Regions from separate parts of the Shewanella sp. GD03713 genome, predicted to be linked through region 2. Evidence: predicted binding sites of a transcription regulator. Region 2 holds the regulator's gene; the other holds the start of a gene.

Region 1 (7,918 bases), 2.4 Mb from region 2:
CGGAATTTCAGCGATATCGAGAGCAGTTAATCAATGCAAGCTACATCGTGTGTGGCGGTTTTAGTGGTATGCGTGATTCAGAGTTAGATAAGCTCACGCCAAATAGCTATTACAAGGATACTTTTGAAGGTCGTGAGTATCATATGCTCCAATCACACACCTTTAAGTTGGGTGAAAAACGAGAAACATGGGTAACAGCCAGTTCATCTAAGATCGCAATTGAACTCATGACAACGCTAACTGAAAGGTGGCGACAAGAAGTGACCTATCCAGATAAAAAGTACACAAACACTCTTTGGGTTAACCAATCAGTTCGCTCTAAACCACCCACATTAATCTCATCCTGGAATGCACGTCTTCAGATGTTCTGCAAGCAATTCAATTTTATTGTGACAGAGGAAGACCACCAAGAATGCCTAGATTCTAACCCTCAATCACATGTGAGGGTTAAAAAGTATGTCCTAGTCGGTAAGCCTTGGCACATGGCTACACACCAATTTAGACGCTCTTTGGCATTCTATTGCATTAAGAACCGTTTTGGCACAATGGTCGCTCTCAAGCAGCAGTTCAAGCACCTGTATCTTGCTATGACCGAGTGGTACACCAACGGTGGCAAGCTAGCCAGTTATCGAAGCCTTGTTGTGGATGAAAAAATCCAGTCCATGCTTGAGGACATTAACGCTGAAACCACGGCAAATAAAATCTTCAAACAGTGGCACTCTAGTGAAAAATTATCAGGCTCACATGGCAAAGCGATCATGCAAATGCGAGGAAATGTCCCAACCATCTACAGTTCGTGGGATGTCATCTACAAGGCCGTCAAGGATGGTAAGCTCACCCTTCATGGCACGACTCATAGCTACTGTAAAAATGGATACAATTGCGATATGGATGGTGTTGTCATGCCTCAATTCTGTGTCGATTGCGGCTCAGGCAGCAGCATCATTGACGAGGAACAAGCTCGGTGGTGGCAGAAAAAGCACAACAGTTTGGTTGCTTACATGGAATCCGACGAAGATATTTCGGTGAGTGAGCGTAGCCACTACATCACCCAAGTAAGAGCCGCAGAGATAGTCATGGCTGATTTTGAACTGCCATTTACCCCTTTCGAACCTGACTTAAAGGTAGCGACTCATGAGTAAGAGCGAAAACACATTACTAGCGCTTGAAGCGGCTCTAGAACGCATTAAACAGGGTAAGCCTAAGCGTATCCCTGTCCATCGCAAGCTCAGTGTACGCGCTGTTGAGGAGGAAGCGAACCTGGGCAACGGCAGTGGCTATTACTACCCCGAGTTTGTTGATAAGGTTAAACAGACTAAAGCTGAAATCGCGGCAGGCAACGGTGAAATAATCCGGCCAGAGATCCAGACCGTGCGCACTAAGCTCAAAGAGCAAAAGCGTATCAAGGATAACTACAAGGCTAAGTATGAGACGGAGCGAGAGAAGTTAGCCTTATTTGCGGCTGCGCAGCATCACTTGAATGATAAGCTGGTTCAGGCGTTAACTCGTGTGGATGAGTTGGAGCATGAAAATGCAGAGCTTCGGGAGAAGCTTTCTAGGCTAAAAAGAAGTCAGGTCGTGACAATCAAGTAATCCACCAGTAGCCCACTGATATATTGATGTGGGCTACCAAACACTCCACACGACTGCCACTTTTTCCCTAGCTCACTTTTGGACATAAACGTGATAGACCCTTTGCTCTAATTTTGTCATTTCGGATTACCCAAAGTATGGCACCACCTCACAGCTTGCTGTCCATAACAGTAGAAACTCTCAATTGCGCCAGCCCGCCTTGTTTGTTTTGCTTCCACTCGGCTATCGCTTCTTCATCAATCCAAAAGGTTAAAGAACCACGGTTTATTAAGGCTTTGTTGTACTGCGTCCAGTTGGTTGTTTTGTAACGAGGTTTAGGGATGATGCGAATAAGTCCCTGATATGAGATCATGTACTCATCCAGTTTGCCAAGGAACAGGTCAGCTCATGGAACATCAACTCACATTTGCCGATAGCGAATTCTCCAGTAAACGCCGTCAGACCCGTAAGGAAATCTTCCTGTCTCGGATGGATGCGATTCTTCCTTGGGCAAAACTCCTTGCTGTTATCGAACCTGTTTACCCTAAAGCTGGCAATGGCCGCCGTCCTTATCCATTGGAAACCATGGTGCGTATCCACTGCATGCAGCACTGGTACAACCTAAGTGATGGTGCCATGGAAGATGCGCTCTATGAAATTGCATCAATGCGCTTGTTTGCACATCTATCCTTAGATAGCGCCATGCCTGACCGCACGACCATCATGAATTTTCGCCATCTGTTGGAGCAGCATAAGCTGGCCCGTAAGATACTCAGCACCATAAACCAATGGCTCAGTGAATGCGGTGTCATGATGACGCAAGGCACGTTAGTTGATGCAACGATTATCGAAGCGCCGAGCTCAACTAAAAATAAGCAAAACCAACGTGACGGCGATATGCACCAAACCAAGAAAGGCAACCAATGGCACTTTGGGATGAAGGCACATATCGGCGTCGACGCCAAAAGTGGCTTAACCCACAGCTTGGTGACCACGTCAGCGAACGAGCACGATTTAAATCAGCTGGAAAACTTGCTACACGGTGAAGAACAATTTGTGTCAGCCGATGCCGGTTATCAAGGCGCAGAAAAGCGCAAGGTACTTGCAGATAAGAAGGTCGATTGGCTGATAGCAGAACGTCCGGGCAAAGTCAGAACCCTCAAGCAACATCCACGTCTCAATAAAGTGCTCATCAGAACTGAGTAGTTGAAGGCTAGCATTAGAGCTAAGGTAGAACATCCATTCCGCATCATTAAGTGCCAATTTGGCTTTGTGAAAGCTCGCTATAAAGGCTTGGTGAAAAACGATAATCATCTGGCGATGTTATTTGCGTTGGCCAACATCGTCAGAGTGGACCAGATGTTACGCTATGAGCCGAAGACTACCTAAAATCGGGTAGAAGCCAGAAAACTGGCTAAAAGTGGGATAAAACTGCTGTTTTTTTGCCCAAGACGGGAAAATCGGTGCGGAAAAAGTAGAGGAAGAAACTTCGGTGAATTTAAACCGCAGCGTACTGACTTAATCGCAGGTTCCTTAGGCATGAGGCTACGACGATTAATGGGTGTAGCCGATCAGATCGTAGCTTATTGATTTAGTTTCATCGATTTAAGCAACAAAGCCAATCCAACCGACATTAGGAGGTTAACTCTTTAAGCGTTTGATATAATTCCAGCGGCTTATTAGTTCCAACTACGATTGAAACACCTGAGCGAAAGTCAATTTTAACTCCTTGGAAGCCTGATATATTGTATATAGTTCCTTCAGATGAAATTCGTACTCCCCAACCACAGTACCACTTATTTTTTACCATAGTCACTTTGTTAACATTTGAAAGATCAAACCTCTTTTTAAATAGACCAACTCCGTAACTTAAAGTTAGTTGTTTATCTTCAACACTCACTCTTAACTTGAAGGTCATTAAAAGAACAATACTTAATATAACTATTAAAATTATAAAGTCGTTTTCGCCTTTAAATTCTTGCATACCGAACTTGTTAATCGCAAAAACTGATGCCAAAGTAACGAAATAAATTATAAAAAAAGGATACCCTATTTGATTATTTAAGTAACGCATGAACAACTCTCCTTTATAACAAGTTTTTCTAGGATATACGTTTAGACATGAACTCATTAGCATGGTATTTCATAAGCACGTTTGGCATATACTTCTCATAGTTTTCCTTTAGTGCCGACACAATTTTAGGATCTTTGTGTAAATAAACACAAGATTGACAGTTGTGAGAAACTGTACCAATGGAGTTTCCTATATTATAAATGTAATCTTGAGCATATTCTGGATCTGAATACATACGCTGAATATGATTACTAATTGCTAAGTTTTGCTCTGTATTTATAGGTAGCCTTATAAGGCTGCTTTCTTCAATTTTTGGAGGCTGTTCAGACAAGCTATCTGGTGTGCCATATAAGCCATCTGAATCATGTGCAATGGCTTTTACTGGAATAGATAAGGCTGCAGTGCCTAATATAGCAAGAGGTAGTTTTTTCATTTTAAAATCCATTTATTAATAATATCCATCGATAAGAAATTAAGAGATGAAATTAAAATTGTCAACATCTTTTTTTCTGAATTCGGGAACTAAATCTGTAGCTAGTGATCAGATCGAAATCACTCACAATCTAATTAGTCAACTACTATGCCAAAACTGAATCGCCACTGATATCGTAGACACTTTTTGCATTACTAAAATTTAGCCAACAGGCCAGTACTAAGCAGAGCTAGTTAAGTCATACGAATTAAGGAATGGGGCAGTTTGATGCTGAAAGACATCTGCACTCCTTCCATTGAAAGCACGCCTTAAAGAAGTGACTAATTTTCTGGAAACTGATAACATCAAAACTCAAGTTTTAGGAAAAATAGCTAAAAATTACTATTTTTCTGGAAAAGGCTAGTAAGCCTTATCACACAAACCTTTCCAGATTTATTGCTGATACCACCTGTGTAGGTAATTTATTGCAATCGACGAGGGCAAATAGCGTAGTAGTCATTTGAATTTCTTCACCACACAGGTGACAACACCAAATAGGTTTAGCTCGGAATCATGGTGGATGTTAATGGCTTTAAATGCCGGATTACGGGGTATTAATTGCACTATTGGACGTAACTGCAATTGTTTAACGGTAAACTCACCATCGACGGATGCGACCACAATATCGCCGTGCGTAGCCTGTAATGCTCTGTCCACCACTAATATGTCGCCACTCGAAATGCCCGCATCGACCATTGAGTCTCCCTGTACCTTCACAAAAAATGTTGCTGTGGGGTGTTTAATACAAAGTTCATTGAGATCGAGTGAATGCTCAATGTAATCATGGGCAGGAGAAGGAAATCCAGCCGCAACGGAGGAGCTAAAAAGTGGATACTGTGTTTGTGTGAGCATATGAATAATGAAAATCAAAATACTGTATATAAAAACAGTATAGCGTATTTTGATGACTTGTCGAAAGTGTGTTGAGTAAGACGACAGGCAAACGTTGACGTCGCACAATCAGATGCAAAGGAATAGTAAGCACGACGTGGGGGATGACTTTAGGTCACAACCTTCTAATTCACTGACGTTAACGCATGGGGTTGTTCGCTAAGTTGGTTGCGGCACTCCTTTGCCGCAATTTAGAGTCTCGTTTGGCTCATAAAACTAGGGTTATTTTTATATACCTCAAAGGCTTAGCTTATCCAGTCCAATAACTGCCACCAGAGGTAGTCCAGCGGCATCAGCACTAGTAAGGTGATCAGCGCTAAGGGTAAGGTGACTTTCAGCAGATGGGCGAGGGACTCCTGAGACAATTGCATCGCCAAAATCAGCGGCGGCGCTTGATAGGGGAAAATCACCGTCGAAAAGCCGATCACTTGGGTCATCAATACCGCAGGGAGAGAAAACCCTGTCGCATTCGCTAAGTCGGCAGCCATTGGGGTTAATACCGTGGGTACGCCAGGCACGGTTGCCACTAATCCGGTTAAAGTCGATATCAGTGATAAGGACATAAAGTTGAGGAAGGAGGCGCCTTGTGACAAGGGAAGGTATTGACTGAATACTTGGCCGAGTTCGCTGCCAAGCCCCGATTGATTGACTAAGACGCCTAGTCCGAGTGCGGCGGCAACAAAGATAACCGTTGAAAAATCAACCGATTGATTAAAACGCTTTGGTTCAATAATGCCCCATTTCGGTAGCAAAAGGATGATGGCGGTCGTTAGCCCCACCCATGCTGGATTTATCCCATGCCATGAGTCAGTTATCCAAAATAACAGGGTGATGATGAGTAGCATACCGAGCTTAACTTGCTTGACCACATCATACGCTTCGATATCCGTCGCTGCCGCCATCTGGGTTTTATCTATCTTGGCCGGAAACAAATACACCACGAGTGCTACTATGATGGCCGATTTGAGCAGACCCAAAATCGGAAAATGCAGAAACAGATATTCAGCATAGCCAAAATGCACGTTAAACAGATTTTCGCTCGTACCGGCCAAAATCATATTGGGAATATTGGCGGGCAGCACCGCAAGGCTTGGCATATTACAGGCGAGAGCTAGGGCGGTGGCTATGCCTATTCTACCATTGCTGCCACGGCTAAACCCGAGTTGCTCGGCCAAGGCCATGCCGATGGGCAGCATCACAACCGCGCGCCCAACGGAGGATGGCATCACAAATCCCAGTAACATCGCGCTGATGACCAGTCCTGCGATCATGCGAGGATAACTCATGGTTAACGCGGGGGCGATAAGGGCGGCGAGGCGGCGACTTAATCCCGATTCTGAAATGGCGCTGCCAATCACAAAGCCGGAGATAATTAACCACACCGCCGCCGAACCGAATCCCGAGAACAGCGCACTGGGATCGATCAGTTTAAAAATGGTGGCCAAGGCAAAAAAGATCAGTCCCGCCATAAAGGGCGGAATAAAACCCGTGCTCCAAAACAGCAGGGTGATGAGTACGACCGATGCGCTGTAGGAAAAAAGTGCCGGGTGCTGCTTGAGTGGAAACATAGCCAACAAAATGGCGACGAGCATGGCGCTAAAGATCAACCATTTTTTAATACTTAACTTACCCATAGGGGATCACCTTAATATTGCGGGCATTGATATTGCGGCCTAAGATAGCCCAGTTGATATGGCGTTTTAAGGTGGTAATGTGTCAGATGTTATTTCCAAAGCGACAATGTTGGCGCCCAGCCAATTTGCGTTCACGTTAGACGCAAATCGTCCCGTATTGAGTCATGCGCGCAATCTCGAGGCCGAAATGGGCGTTGAACCCCATTCTCACCCTCGTGGGCAGTTACTTTGGGCGGCAAAAGGGATTTTACGGGTACAGAGCGACAATGCGGTTTGGGTGGTGCCATCGACCCATGCCGTGTGGCTCCCCAGTGGTTGCCGACATCAAATTAACTGCGAAACCCATGCTCATCTTCGCAACTTGTATATCGATCCCAGTTATCGCGTTAGAGTGCAGGACACGCAGGTGGTGATGGTTACCATGACGCCGCTAATGCGCGAAATGGTGCTGAAGCTATGTCAAAACACCTCGATGGAGCCCGCAAAGTATTTCCGCTTGGGTTTAAGTGCCATTGACGAGCTAGATGCACTCGACAGTGTGAATACCTATTTGAATGCGGGCTCGGATCCGCGTCTTGGCCGAGTGATCCAACTGTTGATCAAAAAAACGCAGGCGGAATATACCTTGGCCGAATTAGCCCAAGGTGCGGGGGCGAGTATCAGAACCATTGAACGACTCTTTAAAGCCGAAACCGGGCAGACCTATAGACAATGGCGCCAAAGGTATCGATTACTTAACTCCCTTGAGCGGTTAACCCAAGGGGAGAGCACGACAGGTGTGGCCCATAGTCTGGGGTATTTGAGTGTCAGTAGCTTTAGCGCTGCATTTAAAGCCCTATTTGGTTGTACGCCTCAGGAATACGCCCAAAAAAGCGTGCAAGCCACGCGGTAGCATTACCAATCTTAAATCAAATAGCGACAAAGAGAGCTGCTTTGGATAGCGGCAAAGCTAGCTCTTAGAAATTGTTCTTAGAAATAGCCCTTAGAGATAACCCTTAGAGATAACCCCTTAAGAGCATTCCCAAACAGAGTCCCTTAGTGCTAATTAGCGGCTAAGGGACACTTGCGTAGGATCTATTTCAACGCTTCTGGGACGATAGGGTAGTTATCCCAGACTCGACCATCGCTCATTGAACGCACCAGCTTGATATATTCAGCGTGGGTCCAGGCGAGCGGGGTGGCGGAGTTAGTGCCTTGGCCGAGTTGATATTGGTAACGTGTGGCGTTACCCACACCGTCCCATGCTTGCTCGGGGAGCATTAGCCCCGCGTTGGC
Region 2 (7,918 bases):
GTCACCACCGACAGCGTATCGCTTTCCTGCACTAGACCCTGCTCAATAAACAGATCCAGCACTTGATTCACATAACTTGGGAGGTCCTTGATACCCATGAATAACTCCGCCTTCAGTAGCGGATAGAAGTCACTCACAATCCCTAGGATATGGGCTCTTGAAATCTGCTTATTGTTGGTTAAGCAGCTAGCAATCAACGACGGAATAATAAATAAGTGGATGATATTGTTACGATAGTAAGTCATTGAAATCGCTTGATTCGCGTCAATAGATACTATCTCACCCAGAGGATCGGCATTGATGGAGAACTTATTCAGCTCTAAACCTTGCTGCACTAAGTGCTTGCCATCACCTTCGGCCACCGATGTAAACGAAGTGTAAGGCACACGCTTGAGCAGCGTCAGGTACAAATCTAACTGACGCTCGAGCAAGCAACGCTCTAGGGCATTTTGCTCCGACGCCAATAGCACTAAGCTGGTCAAGGTGATTGAACTGGCGGCGGCGGCATCGTTAATGCGGGTCATCACACGATTCGCTAACACGTTCACCGCAGGGGTTAACCAAGTCGGTTTTTGTTCGGGATCGTCGGCCACTTCAGTGCGCCAGTTTGGCGCCGTCTCATTCAAGAAGTTTTGCAGTGTAATCGGCTCACCAAAGTTGACATAACCTTGGCCAAAATTACCTAATTTACGAATAGCACCAAAGACTTGCCATACAGATTCTTTCTGTTTCTTCTTACCACTCAACTCTTTGTGATAAGTCGCCACTTCCATCACGTGATCATAACCTAAATACACAGGCACTAAGGTGACAGGGCGTTCGATGCCACGCAGCACACTGTTGATCGTCATGGCAATCATGCCCGTTTTCGGCGCCAATAGACGACCGGTGCGAGAGCGGCCACCTTCAGAGAAATACTCCACCGAATATCCCTTAGCAAACAACTGATCGAGGTATTCACGGAACACGGCCGTATAGAGTTTATTGCCGTTAAAACTACGGCGAATAAAGAAAGCCCCGCCACGGCGGAACAGCGGACCAGCAGGCCAGAAGTTTAGGTTAATCCCCGCCGCAATATGCGGTGGCACCATGCCTTGGTAATACAAAATGTAGGATAACAGCAGGTAATCCATATGGCTGCGATGGCAAGGTACATACACAATCTCGTGACCATCATGGTGAAGCTGGCGGATTTGCTCGGCACCTTTGATATTGATACCGCTGTAGAGCTTGTTCCATAACCAAGTTAAGAAACGCTCGGCAATACGCACTAGGCTATCGGAATAATTCGCTGCAATTTCATCAAGATATTCAATTGCTGTTTCACGAGCTTGGGTTTCGGAAATCTTCTTACTCGCCGCTTCTTCCTGAATCGCCTTGCGTAAGGATTCGGATTTCAACAGAGAGTGGAACATCGCCTGCCGATTAGGCAACACAGGCCCTGTCATCACCTTGCGTTGACGGCGGAAATGCACTCTCGCCACCCGCGCCAGTTTATGGGCAATCCCCATATCGGTGCCGTGTTCGTCGGCCATATAACGCAGCGATACCGCATTAGAAAACTGAACAAAGTTGTGGCGGCCTAAAAATAGGATCATCAGGCACTTACGTAACCAAGTTGGATTCTCGCGCTCAAGCACAGCCGCCTTCATGGTGTCGTCTTCTTTACCCGGGGTACGGCCCCAATACAGACTCACAGGCACCAGCTGAATATCTAACTCTGGCTTTTCCTTATGGACAGCCAACAAACGCATAAAACATTCGAGGAATGGCTCATTGCTGGCACGTTCGCCAAACAAAGGCTTACGCCCTTCGAGACAAACGACGCGGGGCGCGACAACGCCATTTACCACGAGCGGCTCGTAGGGGCTTGGCAAACCCAGCTTAGTGGTGATCTCGCTTAACGCAGCAATATCACTCAGGGATTCTGTTTTCATTACATAAGCAAGCGGTCTGGAGGCGTCCAGATTCAGATCGGCAAAGGGATCCTGCGGCACAACAATAGTGTGCACTAAGTGTTTTTGGATCCAGCGTAATGATTTCAACCAAAGAGAGTCTTGTTTAGGCATTATTCTTATGCAATGTAAGTACGTTCATTAGCCCCATAGAATACCAGATTCTAGGGAACATTCGCTAATACTCTCCAATCGCGTTAAAAAGTGGTTAATACTTGCACTACGAATAATACTGTATATACTAACAGTAACTGTATAGAAAAACAGGAAAGAACATGAGACCGTTGACGCCACGCCAAGCCGAAATTTTAGAGCTGATTAAACGTAATATTGCCGAGACTGGCATGCCACCCACCCGGGCCGAAATCGCCACCCGTTTGGGTTTTAAAAGTGCAAATGCTGCCGAAGAACACCTTAAGGCATTGGCGAAAAAAGGCTGCATCGAGATCATGCCTGGCACTTCCCGCGGGATCCGTCTCCCCGTTGAGGAAGAAGATAACAGCGAATCAGGCTTACCACTGATTGGCCAAGTGGCTGCGGGCGAACCTATTCTCGCCCAAGAGCATGTCGAACAGTACTACCAAGTCGACCCTAGCATGTTCCACCCTGCCGCCGATTTCTTACTGCGTGTCAGAGGTGACAGTATGAAGAACATCGGTATCCTCGAGGGGGATCTGCTCGCCGTTCATAAAGTACAGCAAGCGCGCAATGGCCAAGTAGTTGTTGCTCGCGTTGACGATGATGTAACAGTTAAACGCTTTGAAAAGAAAGGGAATCTCGTTTATCTACATGCAGAGAATGAAGATTACTCCCCAATTAAAGTCGATTTAAGTTTCCAAAGTCTAACAATAGAAGGGCTCGCCGTAGGGGTGATCCGCAATGGAGATTGGCTATGAACAAACTACTAGGTAATGCCCCGCGTCACCCCGGTTTATGGCTCGATGCGGTACGCGAAACCGATACTGACTGGCAGCATACGCCTATTATCACTATGCCCACCGAGAGCCAAGGGCGCCAAGAGCTGATGCAGCTTAGCAAGCAGTTAGCACAATTGAGCCAACAAGGCCGCTGGGTCGTGCTCATCAACCCTCCGAGTATTGGCTACAAGCAGTTACTGGCCAACGCTGGCGTGCGTATGGACCGAGTTCTCTTAGTCCATGCGAAAGATGAAGTCGAAACCCTGTGGGCCATGGAAAAAGCCTTAACCAGTGGCACTTCAAGCGCAGTAATTACTTGGATCCACTCACTCGATGCCCGCGACAATCGTCGTTTGCAAATTGTGGCCAAGAGCGCTCGCGCCATGGGAATAGTGCTCGAAGGTGTCGTAAATCACTCGACTGCGGACGCGACACTCAAGCAACCCGCTCACTTTGCCCAAGGTAGTTTTTTTAGCTCTGTTCATTAAAATTTTTGCACTGCGTATTTAGCCTTGAAAGCCGCCTCACCTGTGAATGTGGGGCTTTTTTTTGGCAATTTTTCAGACAATTAGAAAAAGAAGTGATCTTGATCAATTTTTAAACAGCAAGTATGTTTGATTCAGACGAGCATAATATATCGCCCGTTTAGGCAAAAAATATCGACGATTTATCGAATATCTCTTGCCCACAAAAATCGAGAATAATGGGTTTATTCAGCAGTATGTGCCAGTGTGGCTAATACCAGCAGTAACAATACTTAATCAAAAGTAAGCCGCCAACGCACGTTGAAGTCAGAGAAGCTTTTTTGGGAACTGAAGAGTTTGCATAGAGTTGAGACTTACTGTGTTGCTCTTCTTTGTAGTTGCTATTCGCAATTGGCAGAGGAGAAGTCTTGTGAAGCAATGGTTGTATTGTTTACTCGTGGTGCTATTCGCCCCACAGTTGGCCGCAGCGGACATGCGGTTCAACATGACCCCCGGCGTAACAGAAATCAGTGACAAGGTTTATCACCTGCACATGACGATTCTGTATATCTGCTGCGCCATAGGCCTAGTGGTTTTTGGCGTGATGATTTATGCCATGATCAACCACAGGAAATCAAAGGGCGCGGTCGCGTCTCACTTCCATGAGAGTACAAAAGTCGAAATCGCGTGGACGATTATTCCTTTTGTCATTCTGATCTTAATGGCGATTCCTGCCACGAAAACTCTGATTGCCATGGAAGATCCCAGCAATGCCGATCTCACAGTAAAAGTCACTGGCTCTCAATGGAAATGGCATTATAGCTACTTCGATCAAGATATTGATTTTTACAGCATTCTCGCAACCCCAAGACCTCAAATCGAAGGTAGTGAAGCTAAGGGTGAGCACTACTTACTCGAGGTCGACAAACCCCTAGTATTACCGGTCAATCGTAAAATCCGTTTCTTGATGACCTCAGAGGATGTTATCCACTCATGGTGGATGCCCGCCTTTGCCGTTAAAAAAGACGCTAACCCAGGTTTTATCAATGAGGCGTGGACCCGTATCGACAAACCCGGTATTTACCGTGGCCAATGTGCCGAGCTTTGCGGTAAAGACCATGGTTTTATGCCGATAGTGGTGCAGGCATTACCCGAAGCCGAGTTCGATGCTTGGGTTGAAGAACAAAAACAAGCCGCCAATGCCGCAGCGCAAGCCGCACAAGCCGCGTTATCGCAAACACTGACTAAAGAAGAGCTGATGGCTCAGGGTGAGCAAGTTTACCTCGGTCACTGCGCAGCCTGTCACCAACCTAACGGTGAAGGTTTACAGGGGGTATTCCCACACCTCAAAGGCAGCCCCATTGCAACCGGGCCACTGAGCGGCCATCTTGAAATCGTGCTCAATGGTAAAGCAGGTACGGCTATGCAAGCCTTTGGCAAACAATTAACGGCCCAAGAAATTGCCGCCGTGATTACCTATGAGCGTAATGCGTGGGGCAATGACACGGGTGATGCGGTGCAAGCCAAAGACGTTGATGCCCATAAATCCGGTGGCACCAATAGCGAACCAGTAGCAACGACTCCGCCCCCCGCAACCACCGATGCGCCTAAGCCAGCGACAGAACCTACCGCCAGTGTCGACCCCGCGAGTCTCCCCACGCTTAGCCATGATGAACTAATGGCCGAAGGGGAAAAAACCTATGCCACGATTTGCGCCGCCTGCCACCAGCTAACGGGTGCAGGTATGCCTCCCGCCTTCCCCGCCCTTGCTGGTAGCGCTATCGCAACGGGTCCGATCGCCAATCACATCGACATAGTGATGCACGGTAAACCGGGCACGGCGATGCAGGCATTTGGCACACAACTCACGCCACAACAGCTTGCCGCCATCATTACCTATGAGCGCAATGCGTGGGGCAATAATACCGGCGATACAGTGCAACCCGCTGATATTGCTCGCCATGGACAGTAGGGGATTAAGATGAGCACACTGACTCAAGATCAAATTGCCGCCCATGATGAACACCATCACGGTGCACCTAAAGGCATCATGCGCTGGTTACTCACCACCAACCACAAGGACATTGGCACCCTGTACCTGTGGTTTAGTTTCATAATGTTTTTAACTGGTGGTGCTATGGCCATGGTGATCCGCGCCGAACTCTTTCAGCCCGGATTACAACTCGTTGAACCTAACTTCTTCAACCAGATGACCACAGTACATGGGCTAATCATGGTATTCGGCGCCGTGATGCCAGCCTTTACAGGGCTGGCTAACTGGTTGATCCCCATGATGATTGGCGCGCCCGATATGGCGCTTCCACGGATGAACAACTGGAGTTTTTGGATCCTTCCCTTCGCCTTTACCATATTGTTGAGCTCATTGTTTATGGAAGGTGGCGGCCCTAACTTCGGTTGGACCTTCTACGCACCACTCTCGACCACTTACAGCCCTGACAGCACAGCATTATTTGTCTTCTCGATTCATATCATGGGGATAAGTTCGATCATGGGCGCCATCAACGTGATCGTAACCATAGTCAACCTACGCGCTCCCGGCATGACGTGGATGAAGTTACCGCTGTTTGTCTGGACCTGGCTGATTACCGCCTTCTTGCTGATCGCCGTCATGCCAGTGCTCGCAGGCGCCGTCACTATGGTGTTAACCGATAAGTTTTTCGGTACTAGCTTCTTCGAGGCGGCAGGCGGCGGCGACCCTGTGATGTTCCAGCATATCTTCTGGTTCTTCGGTCACCCCGAAGTCTACATCATGATTCTGCCTTCCTTCGGCATTATCTCCGCCATAGTTCCGGCTTTCAGCCGTAAACCATTATTTGGCTATTCATCCATGGTGTATGCCACGGCGAGTATTGCGATTCTGTCCTTCCTCGTGTGGGCGCACCATATGTTCACCACCGGTATGCCCGTGTTTGCCGAGTTGTTTTTTATGTACTGCACTATGCTGATTGCCGTGCCGACTGGGGTAAAAGTGTTTAACTGGGTAGCGACCATGTGGCGCGGCTCACTGAGTTTTGAAACCCCAATGTTGTTCGCGGTGGCCTTTATTATCCTGTTCACTATTGGCGGCTTCTCGGGTTTGATGCTCGCCATCACACCAGCCGACTTCCAATACCACGATACTTACTTTGTGGTGGCTCACTTCCACTATGTGTTAGTCACGGGTGCGATTTTCTCCATCATGGCGGCGGCCTATTACTGGCTACCTAAATGGACCGGCCATATGTACAGCGAAAAGCTCGGCCAGTGGCATTTTTGGTGCTCGGTGATTTCGGTCAACGTGCTGTTTTTCCCGATGCACTTCTTGGGTCTTGCGGGTATGCCAAGGCGTATTCCCGATTACTCGATTCAATTTGCCGATGTAAACCAAATCGTATCGATTGGAGGTTTTGCCTTCGGTCTATCTCAGCTGATTTTCCTCGTGCTGGTGATTAAGTGCATTCGGGGCGGTGAAAAGGCGCCCGCCAAACCTTGGGAAGGCAGCGAAGGCTTAGAGTGGACCCTACCCAGCCCCGCACCCTACCACTCTTTCACCACGCCACCCGAGGTGAAATAACATGCAAGGCCAACCCCATCAGCCTAACATCAAGTCAAACCGTAAGCTTATCAGCCTACTGGTGTTGGGCTGCCTTGCGATGTTTGGTTTTGGGTTCGCCTTAGTACCGCTCTACGATGTGCTGTGCGAAAAACTGGGTATTAACGGCAAAACCTCCAATACCGCCAGCAGTTATCAAGCGATCATTGTGGATAAGAACCGCGTGGTAACGGTGGAGTTTATCTCGCAGGTACAGACGGGAATGCCGTGGAAATTTGAGCCACAAACGAAGCGGCTCGAAGTGCATCCGGGAGAGCTCATACACACGGCATTTCTGGCGCAAAACGTCTCGAATAGAGCGACTGTGGGCCAGGCGATTCCCTCTATTTCGCCCGGACAAGGTGCGGCTTATTTCAATAAAACCGAATGTTTTTGTTTTAACCAACAACACTTAGCCGCGGCGAGTCGCGCCGAACTGCCGTTGATCTTCTTTGTGGATCCTCAATTACCCGAGTCTATCCACACCTTAACCCTCTCTTACACCCTCTACGACATTACCGACAAGCAGTTAGCGTCTGCCATAGAGCAAGGAGCTGTAAAATGACCACTAAACATGAGACTTACTACGTCCCCGCCCAGAGTGCTTGGCCGATTGTTGGTGCTATCGGCTTGTTTTTAATTGCCTTTGGGGCAGGACATTTTGTACATCAACTCAAATCTGGCGCTTCGGGTGGCGGCTATATTCTACTAGCAGGCATAGCCGTCATCCTGTTTATGCTGGTAGGCTGGTTTAGAACCGTGATCCAAGAATCGATGACGGGCCTCTACTCCCATCAAATGGATAGATCGTTTCGCCAAGGCATGAGCTGGTTTATCTTCTCCGAGGTGATGTTCTTCGCCGCCTTCTTCGGCGCCTTATTTTACGCCCGCATGGTCGCAGTACCTTGGCTCGGCGGTGCATCCAACAATGCCATGACCCACGAAGTCCTGTGGCCACACTTCGAGGCTGTTTGGCCACTCCTCACCACG

Evidence for each region. Region 2 encodes LexA, which represses DNA repair genes until DNA is damaged. Its sites were predicted from a motif close to TACTGTATNNNNATACAGTA; they were not measured.
Region 1: a site for LexA is predicted at 4,991-5,010, ahead of umuD (translesion error-prone DNA polymerase V autoproteolytic subunit). Genes of this name have one in related genera too.

Annotation. Positions count from the first base shown of each region.
Region 1 covers NZ_JAOCIW010000001.1:2,234,476-2,242,393, forward strand. Annotated here, with positions in the region: gene N5E87_RS09915 (hypothetical protein) at 1-1,142, shown strand, start outside; gene N5E87_RS09920 (hypothetical protein) at 1,135-1,593, shown strand; partial or broken gene N5E87_RS09925 (IS5/IS1182 family transposase) at 1,793-1,915, opposite strand; partial or broken gene N5E87_RS09930 (IS5 family transposase) at 1,981-2,961, shown strand; gene N5E87_RS09935 (hypothetical protein) at 3,206-3,646, opposite strand; gene N5E87_RS09940 (hypothetical protein) at 3,675-4,079, opposite strand; gene umuD (translesion error-prone DNA polymerase V autoproteolytic subunit) at 4,575-4,970, opposite strand; gene N5E87_RS09950 (SLC13 family permease) at 5,255-6,643, opposite strand; gene N5E87_RS09955 (helix-turn-helix transcriptional regulator) at 6,723-7,535, shown strand; gene N5E87_RS09960 (glucan 1,4-alpha-glucosidase) at 7,718-7,918, opposite strand, start outside.
Region 2 covers NZ_JAOCIW010000001.1:4,642,850-4,650,767, forward strand. Annotated here, with positions in the region: gene plsB (glycerol-3-phosphate 1-O-acyltransferase PlsB) at 1-2,069, opposite strand, end outside; gene lexA (transcriptional repressor LexA) at 2,231-2,851, shown strand; gene N5E87_RS20320 (SulA-like leucine-rich domain-containing protein) at 2,848-3,360, shown strand; gene coxB (cytochrome c oxidase subunit II) at 3,767-5,308, shown strand; gene ctaD (cytochrome c oxidase subunit I) at 5,318-6,910, shown strand; gene N5E87_RS20335 (cytochrome c oxidase assembly protein) at 6,912-7,493, shown strand; gene N5E87_RS20340 (cytochrome c oxidase subunit 3) at 7,490-7,918, shown strand, end outside.